Regions from separate parts of the Bacillus sp. FJAT-45350 genome, predicted to be linked through region 2. Evidence: a T-box and tRNA genes for the amino acid it is inferred to sense, from the RefSeq annotation. Region 2 holds a T-box; the other holds one or more tRNA genes.

Region 1 (8,242 bases), on a different contig from region 2:
GGCCATATAGTTAGCAGCCTTTACAATCGCTTCAATTGATTTCGACGTTTCCTCTTCTTGTGGAATAGTAGAGCGAGAAAATAGGCGACCTCTCCCTAACTGTTCCAACGCCCTTCTCAGCTCCGGCTGAAAGATGATGATAATGGCAAGTAACCCGTAAGTTACGGTTTGATACATTAACCATTCAAGAGTACGCAAACCAAAAAAGCTACTTAAAAACCATATCCCAAGGATAACGGTAATTCCTTTTAATAACTGAACAGCTCTTGTGCCTCGTATAATCATTATTAATTTGTATATTACGTAGGTAACAAGTAATATATCTACTATCTGCCCCAAGTAATTGAGCAGTTGAAAATCTTCTCCCAAAAACATGGCACTTCCTCCAAACCTTTAGCATCAGGAACTACTTTTTTATATTTATAGCTTTATCATTATACCATATTTTAAAACCTATCGTATGCATCATACAGTCCGTCAATGAATACTAGAGCCTCTCTTTTTCCCACTGATGTACGAAACTTACTTACTAGTCTATATTCTCTTTTTCGTTACCTACCACGGTCGTTACATCAGAGAAGAAGCTCTTAATGTGATACCAAATCCATTCTAATACTTGGGTCACCTCATCTATTTCTCCAGATACAGAACCGGCAGAAGCTAGATACTTCTCGCTATTTACGAGAAGCACATTCCCACGAACTTCTCCATTTAACTCTAATGTTCCATTACGAACAACCAAATTTCCTTCAATTACTTCCCCTTCTGGAACAATGACTTTGCCACTCTCATGGTCAATTTGAATGTTTCCGTTTCCTGTCACACTTAGTTCCTCTGAGCTATTCCAAACAGAAATAATACTACTAGACATGAGTATTAGAAAAATAGAAGCAGCTACGGCAAGAGGATGGTTTCTCATCCATTGCTTCCAGGCCACTCTCTTCTTACGCTTTGGTAGTTGTTGCAAGACATTATTTGTAAAGTTAGCCGATGTCTCTATATGAGAGGCACTTTGAACAAAAGCTATTGCTTTTCTCGTTTCCTCATAATGTTTCTTACATGAAACATTTGTCTCTATATAATGTAAAAACTCAGCTTTTTCTTCATTAGTTGTTTCCCCATCTAAATACCGATGCATAAGCTCAATAAAACGTTTATTGTATTCCATGTTCATCACCCTTTCACCTTAGACATTGCCCATTCGCTTACGCAAGGTTTCCCGACCGCGATGAATTCTTGTCTTAACTGTCGATACTGGCAGATCTAAAATCTCGCTGATTTCTTTTAAAGACAAGTCTTCAATGTACTTTAGTATAATCGCAGAGCGATATTTAGGCGGTAAATGGTTGATTTCATCTTGTATCCACTCTTGCATCTCTACCTTAACCACTTGATCATCTGGAAGCTCTTCAGTAGATGCAATTTGTGATTGAACTGTCATCCCCTCTGTACCTTTAATCGGGTCCTCTAAATGAAAGTCTGGCTTCCTCTTTCTAAGACGATCAATTGCTAAGTTCGTTGCTATTCGAAAGAGCCAAGTAGAAAACTTTCTATTAGTATCATATCTATCAATATTTGTATATGCTCGTAAAAAAGCTTCTTGAGCTACATCTTGTGCTTCGTGCATATTCCCAAGCATTCGATAAGATAGTTGATACACTTTGTCCTTATACATCTCAACTAACTCACCAAAAGCTTCCGTATCGCCACTCTTCACTTCTTTAATTAATCTCTTAATTAGTTTCTCCATCTCGTTACCTCCGCTTATTTTGCGGTATTATTACTTCTACGTATAAAACCGTATTTGGTTTCTTTTTATTTACAATTTTATATTTATATTAACACGAATAATATACGAGAAGTTAACAAACTTAGTAGTAGGTGAAACTATATGTAAATACGAAATAATCTTTTAAGAGGTCAGTGACGAACACCAACAAATTGTGTTCAGTTGCAAACAACCATAAGTCCACAAAAAAACCTTAGATACAGTATCTAAGGTAAAAGTGTCTAATATATGGTGGAGCCTAGCGGGATCGAACCGCTGACCTCCTGCGTGCAAGGCAGGCGCTCTCCCAGCTGAGCTAAGGCCCCAACTTAAATTGGAGCGGGTGATGAGAATCGAACTCACGACATCAGCTTGGAAGGCTGAGGTTTTACCACTAAACTACACCCGCTAATAAAATAATTGTAACATATAAATCTATAAAATAAAAGCCTATTCCATTAAAATTAACTTATGGAGCGGAAGACGAGATTCGAACTCGCGACCCCCACCTTGGCAAGGTGGTGTTCTACCACTGAACTACTTCCGCAAAGATAAAATGGTGAGCCATGAAGGATTCGAACCTTCGACCCTCTGATTAAAAGTCAGATGCTCTACCAACTGAGCTAATGGCTCTTGCTGTTATATACTAAGTAATTCTTGTTGTAAACGGACGATGTTTGGCTTCATTGCCTTACCTAATCTCTTTCTCTTCTAGAAATGCTTCGAGGTGCATCCGTCGAGACAACTCGTAGTTGTTTCTGAGAAGTATGGCTCGTAACTCAGCTAATGCCTCTTGCTGTTATATAGTAAGTAAATGGCTGGGCTAGCTGGATTCGAACCAGCGCATGACGGAGTCAAAGTCCGTTGCCTTACCGCTTGGCTATAGCCCACTATGATATAAATCAAATGGTGGAGGGGGACGGATTCGAACCGCCGAACCCTAAGGAGCGGATTTACAGTCCGCCGCGTTTAGCCACTTCGCTACCCCTCCAGGTCTACTATGTATAGCTATAAGTAGCGAAATACTATCTGTAAACACAGCATAAAAAATGGTGCCGGCAAGAGGACTTGAACCCCCAACCTACTGATTACAAGTCAGTTGCTCTACCAGTTGAGCTACACCGGCGTATTATGGTGGAGGATGACGGGATCGAACCGCCGACCCCCTGCTTGTAAGGCAGGTGCTCTCCCAGCTGAGCTAATCCTCCATATGGTGACCCGTACGGGATTCGAACCCGTGTTACCGCCGTGAAAGGGCGGTGTCTTAACCGCTTGACCAACGGGCCAGTGTCAATAATGTCTCTCTGACAAAAAATATTATACTAAAAAATAAATTTGTGTGCAACTCTTTTTTTCTATAGTTTATTTTGAAATTCAATACTAAATCTCAAAATAAAAAACCCTCATTTATAAGAGAGAAATTAATTTGTCTTACCTGCAATTCTGGAGCTTCCAAGCGGACTCGAACCGCTGACCCCTTCCTTACCATGGAAGTGCTCTACCTACTGAGCTATGGAAGCATGGCTCCACAGGTAGGACTCGAACCTACGACCGATCGGTTAACAGCCGATTGCTCTACCACTGAGCTACTGTGGAATAAGAAAGAGTAACTTAAAGGAAGTTTATAATATTGTAAATAAAAAAACCTAGCAACGTCCTACTCTCGCAGGGGGAAGCCCCCAACTACCATCGGCGCTGAAGAGCTTAACTTCCGTGTTCGGCATGGGAACGGGTGTGGCCTCTTCGCCATCATCACTAAGTCAACCACTCTGTGATACTTCCTCGCAAGACTTGCGACGAGTAACCGCAGGAGCAGATTTCTTCGCTGAAATTGCTTTCAGCTGAGAGTTGTTCTCTCAAAACTAGATAGTGTTATATATGCAGGTCGTCGAATTCATTTCAACCTTAGAAAATTGGATAAGCCCTCGACCGATTAGTATCTCTCAGCTCCACATGTCACCATGCTTCCACCCGAGACCTATCAACCTCATCATCTCTAAGGGGTCTTACTTACTTAACGTAATGGGAAATCTCATCTTGAGGGGGGCTTCATGCTTAGATGCTTTCAGCACTTATCCCGTCCACACGTAGCTACCCAGCTATGCTCCTGGCGGAACAACTGGTACACCAGCGGTGTGTCCATCCCGGTCCTCTCGTACTAAGGACAGCTCCTCTCAAATTTCCTACGCCCGCGACGGATAGGGACCGAACTGTCTCACGACGTTCTGAACCCAGCTCGCGTACCGCTTTAATGGGCGAACAGCCCAACCCTTGGGACCTACTTCAGCCCCAGGATGCGATGAGCCGACATCGAGGTGCCAAACCTCCCCGTCGATGTGGACTCTTGGGGGAGATAAGCCTGTTATCCCCAGGGTAGCTTTTATCCGTTGAGCGATGGCCCTTCCATGCGGAACCACCGGATCACTAAGCCCGACTTTCGTCCCTGCTCGACTTGTAGGTCTCGCAGTCAAGCTCCCTTATGCCTTTGCACTCTACGAATGATTTCCAACCATTCTGAGGGAACCTTTGGGCGCCTCCGTTACTGTTTAGGAGGCGACCGCCCCAGTCAAACTGCCCACCTGACACTGTCCCCGAACCGGATCACGGTCCTAGGTTAGAATTTCAATACAGTCAGGGTAGTATCCCACCGACGCCTCCACCGAAGCTTGCGCTCCGGTTTCCAAGGCTCCTACCTATCCTGTACAAACTGTACCAAAATCCAATATCAAGCTACAGTAAAGCTCCATGGGGTCTTTCCGTCCTGTCGCGGGTAACCTGCATCTTCACAGGTAATATAATTTCACCGGGTCTCTCGTTGAGACAGTATCCAAGTCGTTACACCATTCGTGCGGGTCGGAACTTACCCGACAAGGAATTTCGCTACCTTAGGACCGTTATAGTTACGGCCGCCGTTTACTGGGGCTTCAATTCAAAGCTTCTCCCGAAGGATAACCTCTCCTCTTAACCTTCCAGCACCGGGCAGGTGTCAGCCCCTATACTTCGCCTTGCGGCTTCGCAGAGACCTGTGTTTTTGCTAAACAGTCGCTTGGATCTTTTCACTGCGGCTCTCTCGGGCTTGCACCCTAACAGAGCACCCCTTCTCCCGAAGTTACGGGGTCATTTTGCCGAGTTCCTTAACGAGAGTTCTCCCGAGCGTCTTAGAATTCTCTTCTCGCCTACCTGTGTCGGTTTGCGGTACGGGCACCTCTCACCTCGCTAGAGGCTTTTCTTGGCAGTGGAGGATCAGGAACTTCGCTACTATTATTTCGCTCGCCATCACAGCTCAGCCTTTACGATAAGCGGATTTTCCTACTTACCAGCCTAACTGCTTGGACGCACATATCCATCAGTGCGCTTACCCTACCTTACTGCGTCCCCCCATTACTCAAACGGTGAGGAGGTGGTACAGGAATATCAACCTGTTGTCCATCGCCTACGCCTTTCGGCCTCGGCTTAGGTCCCGACTTACCCTGAGCGGACGAGCCTTCCTCAGGAAACCTTGGGCTTTCGACGGAGGGGATTCTCACCCCTCTTTTCGCTACTCATACCGGCATTCTCACTTCTAAGCGCTCCACCAGTCCTCTCGGTCTGACTTCGCAGCACTTAGAACGCTCCCCTACCACTGACACCTAAGGTGTCAATCCATAGCTTCGGTGATACGTTTAGCCCCGGTACATTTTCGGCGCAGAGTCACTCGACCAGTGAGCTATTACGCACTCTTTAAATGGTGGCTGCTTCTAAGCCAACATCCTGGTTGTCTGTGCAACTCCACATCCTTTTCCACTTAACGTATACTTTGGGACCTTAGCTGATGGTCTGGGCTGTTTCCCTCTTGACTACGGATCTTAGCACTCGCAGTCTGACTCCCGAGGATAAGTATTTGGCATTCGGAGTTTGACTGAATTCGGTAATCCTGTGGGGACCCCTAGTCCAATCAGTGCTCTACCTCCAATACTCTCACCTCGAGGCTAGCCCTAAAGCTATTTCGGGGAGAACCAGCTATCTCCGAGTTCGATTGGCATTTCACCCCTACCCACACCTCATCCCCGCATTTTTCAACATGCGTGGGTTCGGGCCTCCATTCAGTGTTACCTGAACTTCACCCTGGACATGGGTAGATCACACGGTTTCGGGTCTACGACGGCGTACTGTAATCGCCCTATTCAGACTCGCTTTCGCTACGGCTCCGCATTATCTGCTTAACCTTGCACGACATCGTAACTCGCCGGTTCATTCTACAAAAGGCACGCCATCACCCGTAAATGGGCTCTGACTACTTGTAGGCACACGGTTTCAGGATCTGTTTCACTCCCCTCCCGGGGTGCTTTTCACCTTTCCCTCACGGTACTGGTTCACTATCGGTCACTAGGGAGTATTTAGCCTTGGGAGATGGTCCTCCCAGATTCCGACGGGGTTTCACGTGTCCCGCCGTACTCAGGATCCACTCTGGAGGAAACGAAGTTTCGACTACAGGGCTGTTACCTTGTTTCGCGGACCTTTCCAGGTCGCTTCATCTACTTCGTTTCTTTCTTACTCCGTATAGAGTGTCCTACAACCCCAAGAGGCAAGCCTCTTGGTTTGGGCTATATTCCGTTTCGCTCGCCGCTACTCAGGAAATCGCATTTGCTTTCTCTTCCTCTGGGTACTTAGATGTTTCAGTTCCCCAGGTCTACCTCCACATACCCTATGTATTCAGGTATGGGTACCATCCCATTACGGATGGTGGGTTCCCCCATTCGGAAATCTCCGGATCAAAGCTTACTTACAGCTCCCCGAAGCATATCGGTGTTCGTCCCGTCCTTCATCGGCTCCTAGTGCCAAGGCATCCACCGTGCGCCCTTTCTAGCTTAACCATGACAAAACATAATTGCTAATTGCAAATTACGAATTGCTAATTAAAACCTTAAAGGTTCGTCAGCGTGTAATCGCTAAGGCGATTACACTTAAATGAATTCTTGACTTCTCAAGTAAAACTCAATCGATAAACGATCAAATTATACTAGTTGCATATATAAATCACTATCTAGTTTTCAAAGAACAAGGCTACTACATTGAGTAGCTTCTTTGCTGCCTTGCGACGAGTAATCGCAGGAGCAAATGTATTTGTTGAGAGATTTATTCTCTCAAAACTGAACGACAAAAGTCCGAAGCGTCGAACAACACATAATGTGAAGTCCGTCGACTAGAGTTAAATACTCCATAGAAAGGAGGTGATCCAGCCGCACCTTCCGATACGGCTACCTTGTTACGACTTCACCCCAATCATCTGTCCCACCTTAGGCGGCTGGCTCCAAAAGGTTACCCCACCGACTTCGGGTGTTACAAACTCTCGTGGTGTGACGGGCGGTGTGTACAAGGCCCGGGAACGTATTCACCGCGGCATGCTGATCCGCGATTACTAGCGATTCCGGCTTCATGTAGGCGAGTTGCAGCCTACAATCCGAACTGAGAATGGCTTTATGGGATTGGCTCAACCTCGCGGTTTCGCTGCCCTTTGTACCATCCATTGTAGCACGTGTGTAGCCCAGGTCATAAGGGGCATGATGATTTGACGTCATCCCCACCTTCCTCCGGTTTGTCACCGGCAGTCACCTTAGAGTGCCCAACTGAATGCTGGCAACTAAGATCAAGGGTTGCGCTCGTTGCGGGACTTAACCCAACATCTCACGACACGAGCTGACGACAACCATGCACCACCTGTCACTTTGTCCCCCGAAGGGGAAAGCCCTATCTCTAGGGTGGTCAAAGGATGTCAAGACCTGGTAAGGTTCTTCGCGTTGCTTCGAATTAAACCACATGCTCCACCGCTTGTGCGGGCCCCCGTCAATTCCTTTGAGTTTCAGCCTTGCGGCCGTACTCCCCAGGCGGAGTGCTTAATGTGTTAACTTCGGCACTAAGGGCATCGAAACCCCTAACACCTAGCACTCATCGTTTACGGCGTGGACTACCAGGGTATCTAATCCTGTTTGCTCCCCACGCTTTCGCGCCTCAGCGTCAGTTACAGACCAGAGAGTCGCCTTCGCCACTGGTGTTCCTCCACATATCTACGCATTTCACCGCTACACGTGGAATTCCACTCTCCTCTTCTGTACTCAAGTCTCCCAGTTTCCAATGACCCTCCACGGTTGAGCCGTGGGCTTTCACATCAGACTTAAAAGACCGCCTGCGCGCGCTTTACGCCCAATAATTCCGGACAACGCTTGCCACCTACGTATTACCGCGGCTGCTGGCACGTAGTTAGCCGTGGCTTTCTGGTTAGGTACCGTCAAGGTGCCGCCCTATTTGAACGGCACTTGTTCTTCCCTAACAACAGAGCTTTACGACCCGAAGGCCTTCATCGCTCACGCGGCGTTGCTCCGTCAGACTTTCGTCCATTGCGGAAGATTCCCTACTGCTGCCTCCCGTAGGAGTCTGGGCCGTGTCTCAGTCCCAGTGTGGCCGATCACCCTCTCAGGTCGGCTACGCATCGTCGCC
Region 2 (8,242 bases):
GACGTATCGATGATGTTATCATGACAGCTGGTGAGCGCGTTGGTCCATTTGAAGTTGAAAGTAAGCTTGTAGAGCATCCAGCAGTAGCTGAGGCTGGTGTAATTGGTAAGCCAGACCCAGTACGTGGTGAAATTATTAAGGCATTCGTAGCATTACGTGATGGTTATGAAGTTTCGGATGAGCTAAAAGAAGATATTCGTACCTTTGTTAAAAAAGGCTTAGCTGCACATGCTGCACCACGTGAGATCGAATTCCGTGATAAGCTACCAAAAACACGTAGTGGTAAAATTATGAGACGTGTATTAAAAGCTTGGGAATTAGACCTACCAACTGGTGACTTATCTACAATGGAAGACTAATAGAGTGAAATAAGAGGGTGTCCCAAGAGGTAAAATACAACCTTTGGGACACCCTTTTCGGTGTTTAGAGTTTAATTAAATACAAAAAAAGGCTGACAGTACCGGTACTGTCAGCCTTTTTGATACTGCTATGATTGATTATTTTCCCTATTACTATTTTCTGGCTTTTGGTCATCTTCTTTACGACCATTATCATTTTCATTCTTTTTTTCTTCTTTTTCTTTCTCATTTTCTTTTTCTTTTTCACCATTATTATTCTCTGGTAATTCTAATAAGTCGTCTTCTTCTGTTTTATCTTCATCATTATCTTCTTCGACAATCCAGCCTTGACCTTTTGCAGTTTGAGATGGGGCTGATTCTTTACCTGCCACATCAACTGCTGTTACATAATAGGCAAATCCGGCATTATTGACGTTGAAACTATAACTACCAGTACGTACACTTCCTACTAAGCTAAAACCTGAACTACCACTTGCAGTTCGATAAATACGATAGCCAACAATATCATTTTCATGATGCTTAGACCATGTAAGCTGTGAGCCTGAGAGTGCTACATTTGAAACTTGGTCTGGTTGTTTACCGTTTTCTTGTGCTAATCTATCTGGAATTACATTGTTCAATGACTCTGGTAAGTAGTCCTTTAGTTGATTTTCTTGAATATACTCTTCTTTGATTGCAACACCTGTATAAGTAAACTCATCAGGAGTTGAATCTAATGCTATATAAGGTTGTTCATTCAGAAGTACATACTTTACTCTAGTAAGACTATCGTCAATTTTTGTAGGTACAAATTGTGCATTGAATAAATCTGATCTAACTAGTCCTGCCTCTTGACATAAGTCAGAAGGAAGAAGTCCAGAGATACCACAAATTGAACGTCTAACTATTCCATTTGGCATTTCAAAATTACTTTGTGACGCAATTAATTCCGGGTTACTATCATAAGCAGAATTAATTAAGTTTGCCCATATTTGTTGAGTACGTTGACTGTAGCTTAATCCAGCAACACCTCGTTGTTGAATAGACTTAGGTGTGTCATATCCAATCCAAACACTCATCGTTACATTCGGATTTAAGCCAACAAACCAAGCGTCATGGAAATCATTTGAAGTTCCTGTTTTACCAGTCCAATCAGATTTGAACTTGATTCTACCAGGAAGGTAAGTCGCTGTACCACTACGTAATACATCTCTCATCATGTCGACCATTAAATATGCAGTTTGTGGAGAAAATACTTCAACTGGATTAATTTCATGTTGAAAAATAACTTCTCCTTCTTTTGTTTCAATTCTGTCTATCATGTAGGACTCAACAAAGTTTCCATCATTAGCGAACGTTGCGTATGCAGCTGTGTTTTGTTCAACTGTTACATCGTTTCTAGTTCTACCTAAAGATGCTGAAGGATATGGTTCTCCTTCCTCAAGGTTAAAGTTATATTTCAGAAGTGTTTCTCTTGCCTTTTCATGAGGAATCTTCAGTTGAGCTCTTACTGCAGGTACATTTCGAGAATACTTAAGCGCATCTCGAGCAGTTATCAAACCTCTATAGCTATTATCAAAGTTCCCAAAAGGTGTTCCATCTGGATATGTTGCAGGAGTATCAGGGATAATTGATGCTGGATGAATTGCCCCGATATCAATTGCAGCAGCATAGGATAAAATCGGTTTCATTGTTGAGCCGTTTGAGCGATAAGCTTGAGTAGCATGGTTTAATTCTTGTTCTTCAAAATTACGACCACCGACAAAGCTTATGATAGCACCTGTACGGTTTTCGATTAGAATGGCACCAACTTCTTCTTTTTCACCTTCACGATCAGGCCCAAAATAGCGGTCATCCTTAACGGTTTCCTGCATTGAATCATAAATTCCTTTATTGACAGTTGTATGAATTCGATACCCATTCCTTCTTAAATCACGTCTTGCTTGTTCACGATATTGTGTAAGTGTTGAAACTCTATCTTCACCTTCAAGTTCATCTACAATTACATTATCTTCTACCATCATTTGTTTTGCTAAAACTTCAGTTGCACGTCTTAACACTTCGTTTGTTAAATATGGATATTCTTCAATTGAACTAGGTGTTCTAGTGGTTAAGTTAGCTCTGATATCATAATCCAAAGCACTCTCGTATTCGGATTCAGTAATATAACCAGAATCTTTCATTCTACGTAAAACAGTTTTCATTCGGTTAATACCTGGGTCCAAGTTTTGTTTCACTTCACCATTACTTGTAAAAGGTGTATATCCAAAAGGGCTTTGTGGTAAACCAGCAATGTAAGCAGCTTGAGGAAGCGATAAATCTTTTGCATCAACTCCGAAAATTCCTTGCGCTGCAGACTGTACACCGGCAATATTTCGACGAGATGCATTACGTCCAAATGGTACAACATTTAAGTAGGCTTCTAATATCTCATCTTTATTAAAGAATGTTTCTAAACGCATTGCTAGAAGCATTTCTCTTGCTTTTCGGTCAAAGGAAACATCACTTGTCAATATTTGGTTTTTAACAAGTTGTTGTGTAAGTGTACTGCCTCCAGTTTGAACTGAGGAGTTAGCTACTTCTTGAAGTGTAGCTCTCATTATTGCTTTAGGAACTATTCCGTTATGCTCATAAAAGTATTCGTCCTCAGTAGCAATAATTGCTTGTACTAAATATTCACTTACATCTTCAAGCTTTACTTCTCTTCTTTCTAACTCATATGGAAGTTCTCCAAGATAGACATCGTTGGCAAAATAGATTTGACTCATTTCCTCATAGTCATAGATGTCTTTCTTCATTTCTTCATAAGGTCGTAATGGTTCATCTTTTACTAAGGATGCAAAAAAGCCTGCGCCAGCTCCACCAACAAAGAAGGTACCCATTAACCCAAGAACAACAAATACGAGTAATAAATTCCAGAATACTTGATATGTAATACCTAAACCTTTGAATATATTTTTTTCTTCTAGTTTGTCAGTCACGTTCTTAAGTTTCGCCCTAAATTCTTCAAGTTTATTTTTCATAAAGAACCTCCTAAAACATAGAAGTATTATAGCATATCATGTCGAAACATCCTATAACTAATCGGAATCTGTTTTAGGTGAATATTGACAATCATATAACGAATATGTTAAAAATATAACAATTGAAAAATATGCGAGGATAGGTACAAGTAATAAGCTTTTCCCTGTTTAAGAGAGCTAGTGGTTGCTGTGAACTAGTACAAAAAAGCTGTGAAATACAACCTGGAGCATTCTTTACGAAGATTGATTTATATTCAATTCGTAGTAAGGGACGGTCTTATACCGTTATCATATTGAGTGGAAGATAATAGTTCTTCAAGAAGGGTGGTACCGCGAGATTTCTCGTCCCTTTTTGGAGGGCTTTTTTTAATTTCCTCAAAGTAAACTAGCTAGATGAAATGAACAGATGGGATAAATATTTAACGGATTACTGGACCTAGTAAAAAATCAAAAAGCTTTATAAAGTTATAAAAAAAGGAGAGATAAACATGGAATTATTAAAAGATTTAGAATACCGTGGATTAATTAACCAAGTAACAGATGCTGATGGTCTTGAAAAGCAATTATCAGAAGGGCAAATGACTTTGTACTGTGGCTTCGATCCAACAGCAGATAGCTTACATATTGGGCATTTACTTACTGTATTAACATTACGTAGGTTCCAGCTTGCTGGTCATAAACCATTGGCTCTTGTCGGCGGTGCTACTGGGCTAATTGGGGACCCTAGTGGGAAAAAGGCAGAACGTACATTGAATGAGCAAGAAATCGTTCAATTATGGAGTGATCGTATCAAGGGACAGCTTTCTCAATTTTTAGATTTTGAAGGTGAAAGTGCAGCAAAGGCTGTTAATAACTTTGATTGGATTGGGAAGCTTGATATTATAACGTTCTTACGAGATGTTGGTAAAAACTTCGGATTAAATTACATGTTGGCAAAAGACTCTGTAGAATCAAGGATTACTTCAGGGATTTCATTTACGGAATTTAGCTATATGATTTTACAATCATATGACTTTCTTCACCTTTACGAAAATGAAAATTGCCGTTTACAAATAGGTGGAAGTGACCAGTGGGGGAATATTACGGCTGGTCTTGAATTAATTCGTAAATCAACAGAAGAAGAAGCAAAAGCATTTGGTTTTACAATTCCATTGGTAACCAAAAGTGATGGAACAAAGTTTGGAAAATCTGAGGGTGGCGCAATTTGGTTAGATGCTGAGAAAACAAGTCCGTATGAATTCTACCAGTTTTTAATCAATACTGATGACCGCGATGTCGTTAAGTTCTTAAAGTACTTTACTTTCTTAACTCCGGCTGAGATTGATGAGTTAGAAAAGGAATTGGAAACAGCACCAGAGAAGCGTACGGCACAAAAACGCTTAGCAGAAGAAGTAACAAAGTTGGTTCACGGTGAAGATTCACTTAAACAAGCGATTAGAATTTCAGGAGCTCTATTTAGTGGAGAGATTTCTTCACTATCGGCAGAAGAAATAAAACAAGGTTTTAAGGATGTTCCATCATATGAATGTAAAGAAGAAGAGATCAGTTTGTTAGATTTATTAATAGCATCAAAAATTGCTCCTTCTAAACGTCAAGGTCGTGAAGATATTCAAAACGGAGCGATTTACATTAATGGCGAACGTTGTATAGAATTAGATCGACAAATGACTTCGGAAGATCGTATCGAGGGTCAATTTACAATTATCAGAAGAGGGAAGAAGAAGTACTTCTTAATTAAATACTAACGATGCACCGTAAAGGTTAGTAAATATTATGTGCGAAGTCGTTGCTTTGTTTTGATGTCAAACGTCATGTGGTTTCTTGACGTTTGACGTGCAGTGAAAGAAGCGGTCTCCTTTAAATTACTACTATATTTGTTTTGAGTTAGTTTATTAAAGAATGGCATTTGCCGTTCTTTTTTTGTTACTTTAGAATATAAATAGTAAGTAAGAATATGATTAAAACGTGGATGTGAAAATAAAAGGTATAAAAAAAGATGCCCATAAAATGGACATCCTTGAATTGAAGATTAACGAGAGTAGAACTCGACGATTAATGCTTCAGTGATTTCAGCTGGAAGCTCAGAACGTTCTGGTAAACGAGAGAATGAACCTTCAAGCTTTTCAGCGTCGAATGTTACATAACCAGGTACGAAGTTGTTTACTTCGATTGCTTCTTTTACAGCAGAAAGATTTTTAGATTTTTCGCGTAAAGCGATTGCTTGACCAGGCTTAACACGGTATGAAGGGATGTCTACGCGACCTCCATCAACAGTTACGTGACCATGGTTTACAAGCTGACGAGCTGCACGACGAGTACGAGCTAGTCCCATACGGTAAACTAAGTTATCTAGGCGAGACTCAAGTAAAATCATGAAGTTTTCACCGTGGATACCAGGCATTTTACCAGCGTCATCAAAGATGCGGCGGAATTGACGCTCATTGATACCGAACATATGGCGAAGCTTTTGCTTCTCCTGTAATTGTAAACCGTATTCTGAGATTTTCTTACGTTGGTTCGGGCCGTGTTGACCTGGAACGTAAGGGCGTTTTTCTAATTCTTTTCCTGTTCCGCTTAATGAAATACCTAAGCGACGAGATAATTTCCAAGATGGACCTGTATAACGAGCCATGAATGACTCCTCCTTTGTTATTTTGATGTTGCAAAATAACAACCGTATGGCAATCTCTTTGACATGCTCATTTTGCTTTCATGCATCTTCGCTTCGACAGCTAGAAGTTACACGATGCACCTCATTTTTTGTAGCAGCCGATTAATGAGGAACAAAATGATAAGGGTACACATCAAGTTTACCTTGGCTGTCTCATTTCACACAAAAATCATTATATGATCGTAAGGTGTAGATGTCAAGTATTCCTGTATTGTCTAAGAAGAGAATTGTTCATAAGTATTTCTCTTTATTGGTCGCAAGGATGTAGTAAATTATGTTCTTTTCCAGTATAATGTATATATATGAAAAAATTGAACAGGTAAGTTATTTAGTAAGGATACAAAGCGACTTAAGAAGGCTAATTAGTAACAACGTATGGTGGTGCAAAGATGAAAAATATAAAGAATAATAAACGAAATACCATTGATTTTTCAAAACTTCTCCATGTCGCTATAGAAGATAGTCAAATCATCGATGAACATTTCCAATCTTCGATTCTATTTTTAGCTAATGAAGAAGGAAATATTGTTACAATTAGGGAGTTTGGTGGATTTAATTCTAAAATGATTGAAGCAGTTTCATTAATCCAGCAAAATCTTTTTGAGAATGAGTTTCCTTTTGAATGGAATGGTTGCATAATTGATTTTATTAATATTCGATTAACATATAACAATAGCCAATGGAATGGTTTATTAGGGATTATTGTTGAAGAGGAGTATGTAAACGATGAAGTTCTTCGCCCTTTTTTACGGGGACTTCAGTATGCAGTAACTATTACAGCAAAACAATTATTTACGAATCAGGCGTCAAGTATGCTTGATAGTTTTGAGAATATAAACGAAGTGATTACAACAATTTTGAAAGATACGGACTATACATTAGATTTTAGAAAGCTAGCAAAAGCATTTATCACCTATGTTGAGCCATTATTTGAAAGTAGTGAAGTAGCGATTTTACTATATGGTAAGCAAGGTCAGGAGTTTGTGCCAATTGAAGCCTCGGATGACGGGCTTTATAGTCAGTTCCATGAGTATGTCATTTCTGCAGATGAGAAATTAGTAATTAATACGATTACTTCTAATGAGATGCTTACTGATGATAAGCAGTTATTTCTAGCGCAGAAGCAGGTTCCAAACTTTACTGCTATTCCATTATGTTTAGAAGGCGAGAAGCCATTTGGGCTTGTGATGTTCTTCTATGATAAAGGAGATTTTAAGAAGAAGGAATTAGAGAAGCTTTCTTTCTTAATTAAAGAATTAAGTCGGTTGTTTTTCAAGGCGTACAATAATAACCGTAAAGTAATAGAAAGAAAAAGAAGAGAATTACTTTTACAAGTTACTAAGAAGTTTCACTCGTCTATGGATGTTGGAGAAGTACTAGGAGAGATTATTTATGCATTAAGCGAAATGTATCCTACCTTTAATGTGCATTTACTTCTAAGTCACGAGTGGGAAGTGAGTGAGCACTTGCCAGTTAAGCAGATGCAATACGGGGCTGGTGCTGAAAATAGTGTAGCTGAAAATGTATATTTAACTGGAAAGATTCAAATTCAAGATGTTGTGAAAGATAAAAGTTCAATTTTATTTGCGCCGTTAAGAGGGAAACAAGGTGTATATGGTGTCATGCAAATAAAGTCACCGACATCTATGATGTTCCCTAAACATGAGATTGAATTTATTGAGATGCTAGCTGATATCGGAGGGAATGCATTAGAAAATGCAGAGCTTTATCAACAGTCTAGAGAATTAATTAATGATTTACAGTTAATTAATAGTACATCTCATCAATTAAATTCAAATTTACGGTTATCAGAAACAATTAAGTTTATGACTAACCAGATTAAGGAGTCTTTTAAAGCTGAGCAAGTAGGCTTTATTATGTTCCATTCAAATGGAGATTTAATTGTCCTTGAGGGAAGTACAGAGTTTTTTGATATGGAAGAATCACGTAAAGCGATTACACCTTTAAGTGATAAGATTAAGCGTGAAAAGGACCCATTATTTATTGGAGACGCAGAAGCGGATGATGATTATTCCCTTGAGCCGTTTCGCTCATTTTTAGCTGTTCCTATGGTTCAGTCAGGTGAACTAAAGGGTATGGTATTAGTAATGCACCAAGAACCTTATCATTTTACCTTTGAAAATTTTAAATTATTGCAGTCTTTAATTCATCATTCAACTCTTGCCTTTACAAATTCAATGTTACATGAA

Evidence for each region. A T-box is a leader RNA that pairs with one kind of tRNA and senses whether it is charged. The one in region 2 lies ahead of tyrS (tyrosine--tRNA ligase), so its partner is inferred to be a tRNA-Tyr.
Region 1: it encodes a tRNA-Tyr, which carries the amino acid that the T-box ahead of tyrS (tyrosine--tRNA ligase) is inferred to sense. The anticodon was not compared.

What each region holds. Positions count from the first base shown of each region.
Region 1 covers NZ_NISU01000001.1:3,170,084-3,178,325, forward strand. Annotated here, with positions in the region: gene cdaA (diadenylate cyclase CdaA) at 1-375, opposite strand, end outside; gene CD003_RS16020 (anti-sigma factor family protein) at 530-1,168, opposite strand; gene sigW (RNA polymerase sigma factor SigW) at 1,187-1,750, opposite strand; tRNA gene CD003_RS16030 (tRNA-Ala) at 2,019-2,094, opposite strand; tRNA gene CD003_RS16035 (tRNA-Gly) at 2,104-2,177, opposite strand; tRNA gene CD003_RS16040 (tRNA-Gly) at 2,241-2,315, opposite strand; tRNA gene CD003_RS16045 (tRNA-Lys) at 2,326-2,401, opposite strand; tRNA gene CD003_RS16050 (tRNA-Gln) at 2,584-2,658, opposite strand; tRNA gene CD003_RS16055 (tRNA-Tyr) at 2,676-2,759, opposite strand; tRNA gene CD003_RS16060 (tRNA-Thr) at 2,819-2,894, opposite strand; tRNA gene CD003_RS16065 (tRNA-Val) at 2,901-2,976, opposite strand; tRNA gene CD003_RS16070 (tRNA-Glu) at 2,980-3,054, opposite strand; tRNA gene CD003_RS16075 (tRNA-Thr) at 3,213-3,288, opposite strand; tRNA gene CD003_RS16080 (tRNA-Asn) at 3,290-3,364, opposite strand; rRNA gene rrf (5S ribosomal RNA) at 3,413-3,528, opposite strand; rRNA gene CD003_RS16090 (23S ribosomal RNA) at 3,682-6,621, opposite strand; rRNA gene CD003_RS16095 (16S ribosomal RNA) at 6,972-8,242, opposite strand, start outside.
Region 2 covers NZ_NISU01000002.1:324,543-332,784, forward strand. Annotated here, with positions in the region: gene acsA (acetate--CoA ligase) at 1-359, shown strand, start outside; gene CD003_RS18185 (transglycosylase domain-containing protein) at 488-3,361, opposite strand; T-box leader at 3,489-3,714, shown strand; gene tyrS (tyrosine--tRNA ligase) at 3,850-5,106, shown strand; gene rpsD (30S ribosomal protein S4) at 5,391-5,993, opposite strand; gene CD003_RS18200 (diguanylate cyclase) at 6,422-8,242, shown strand, end outside.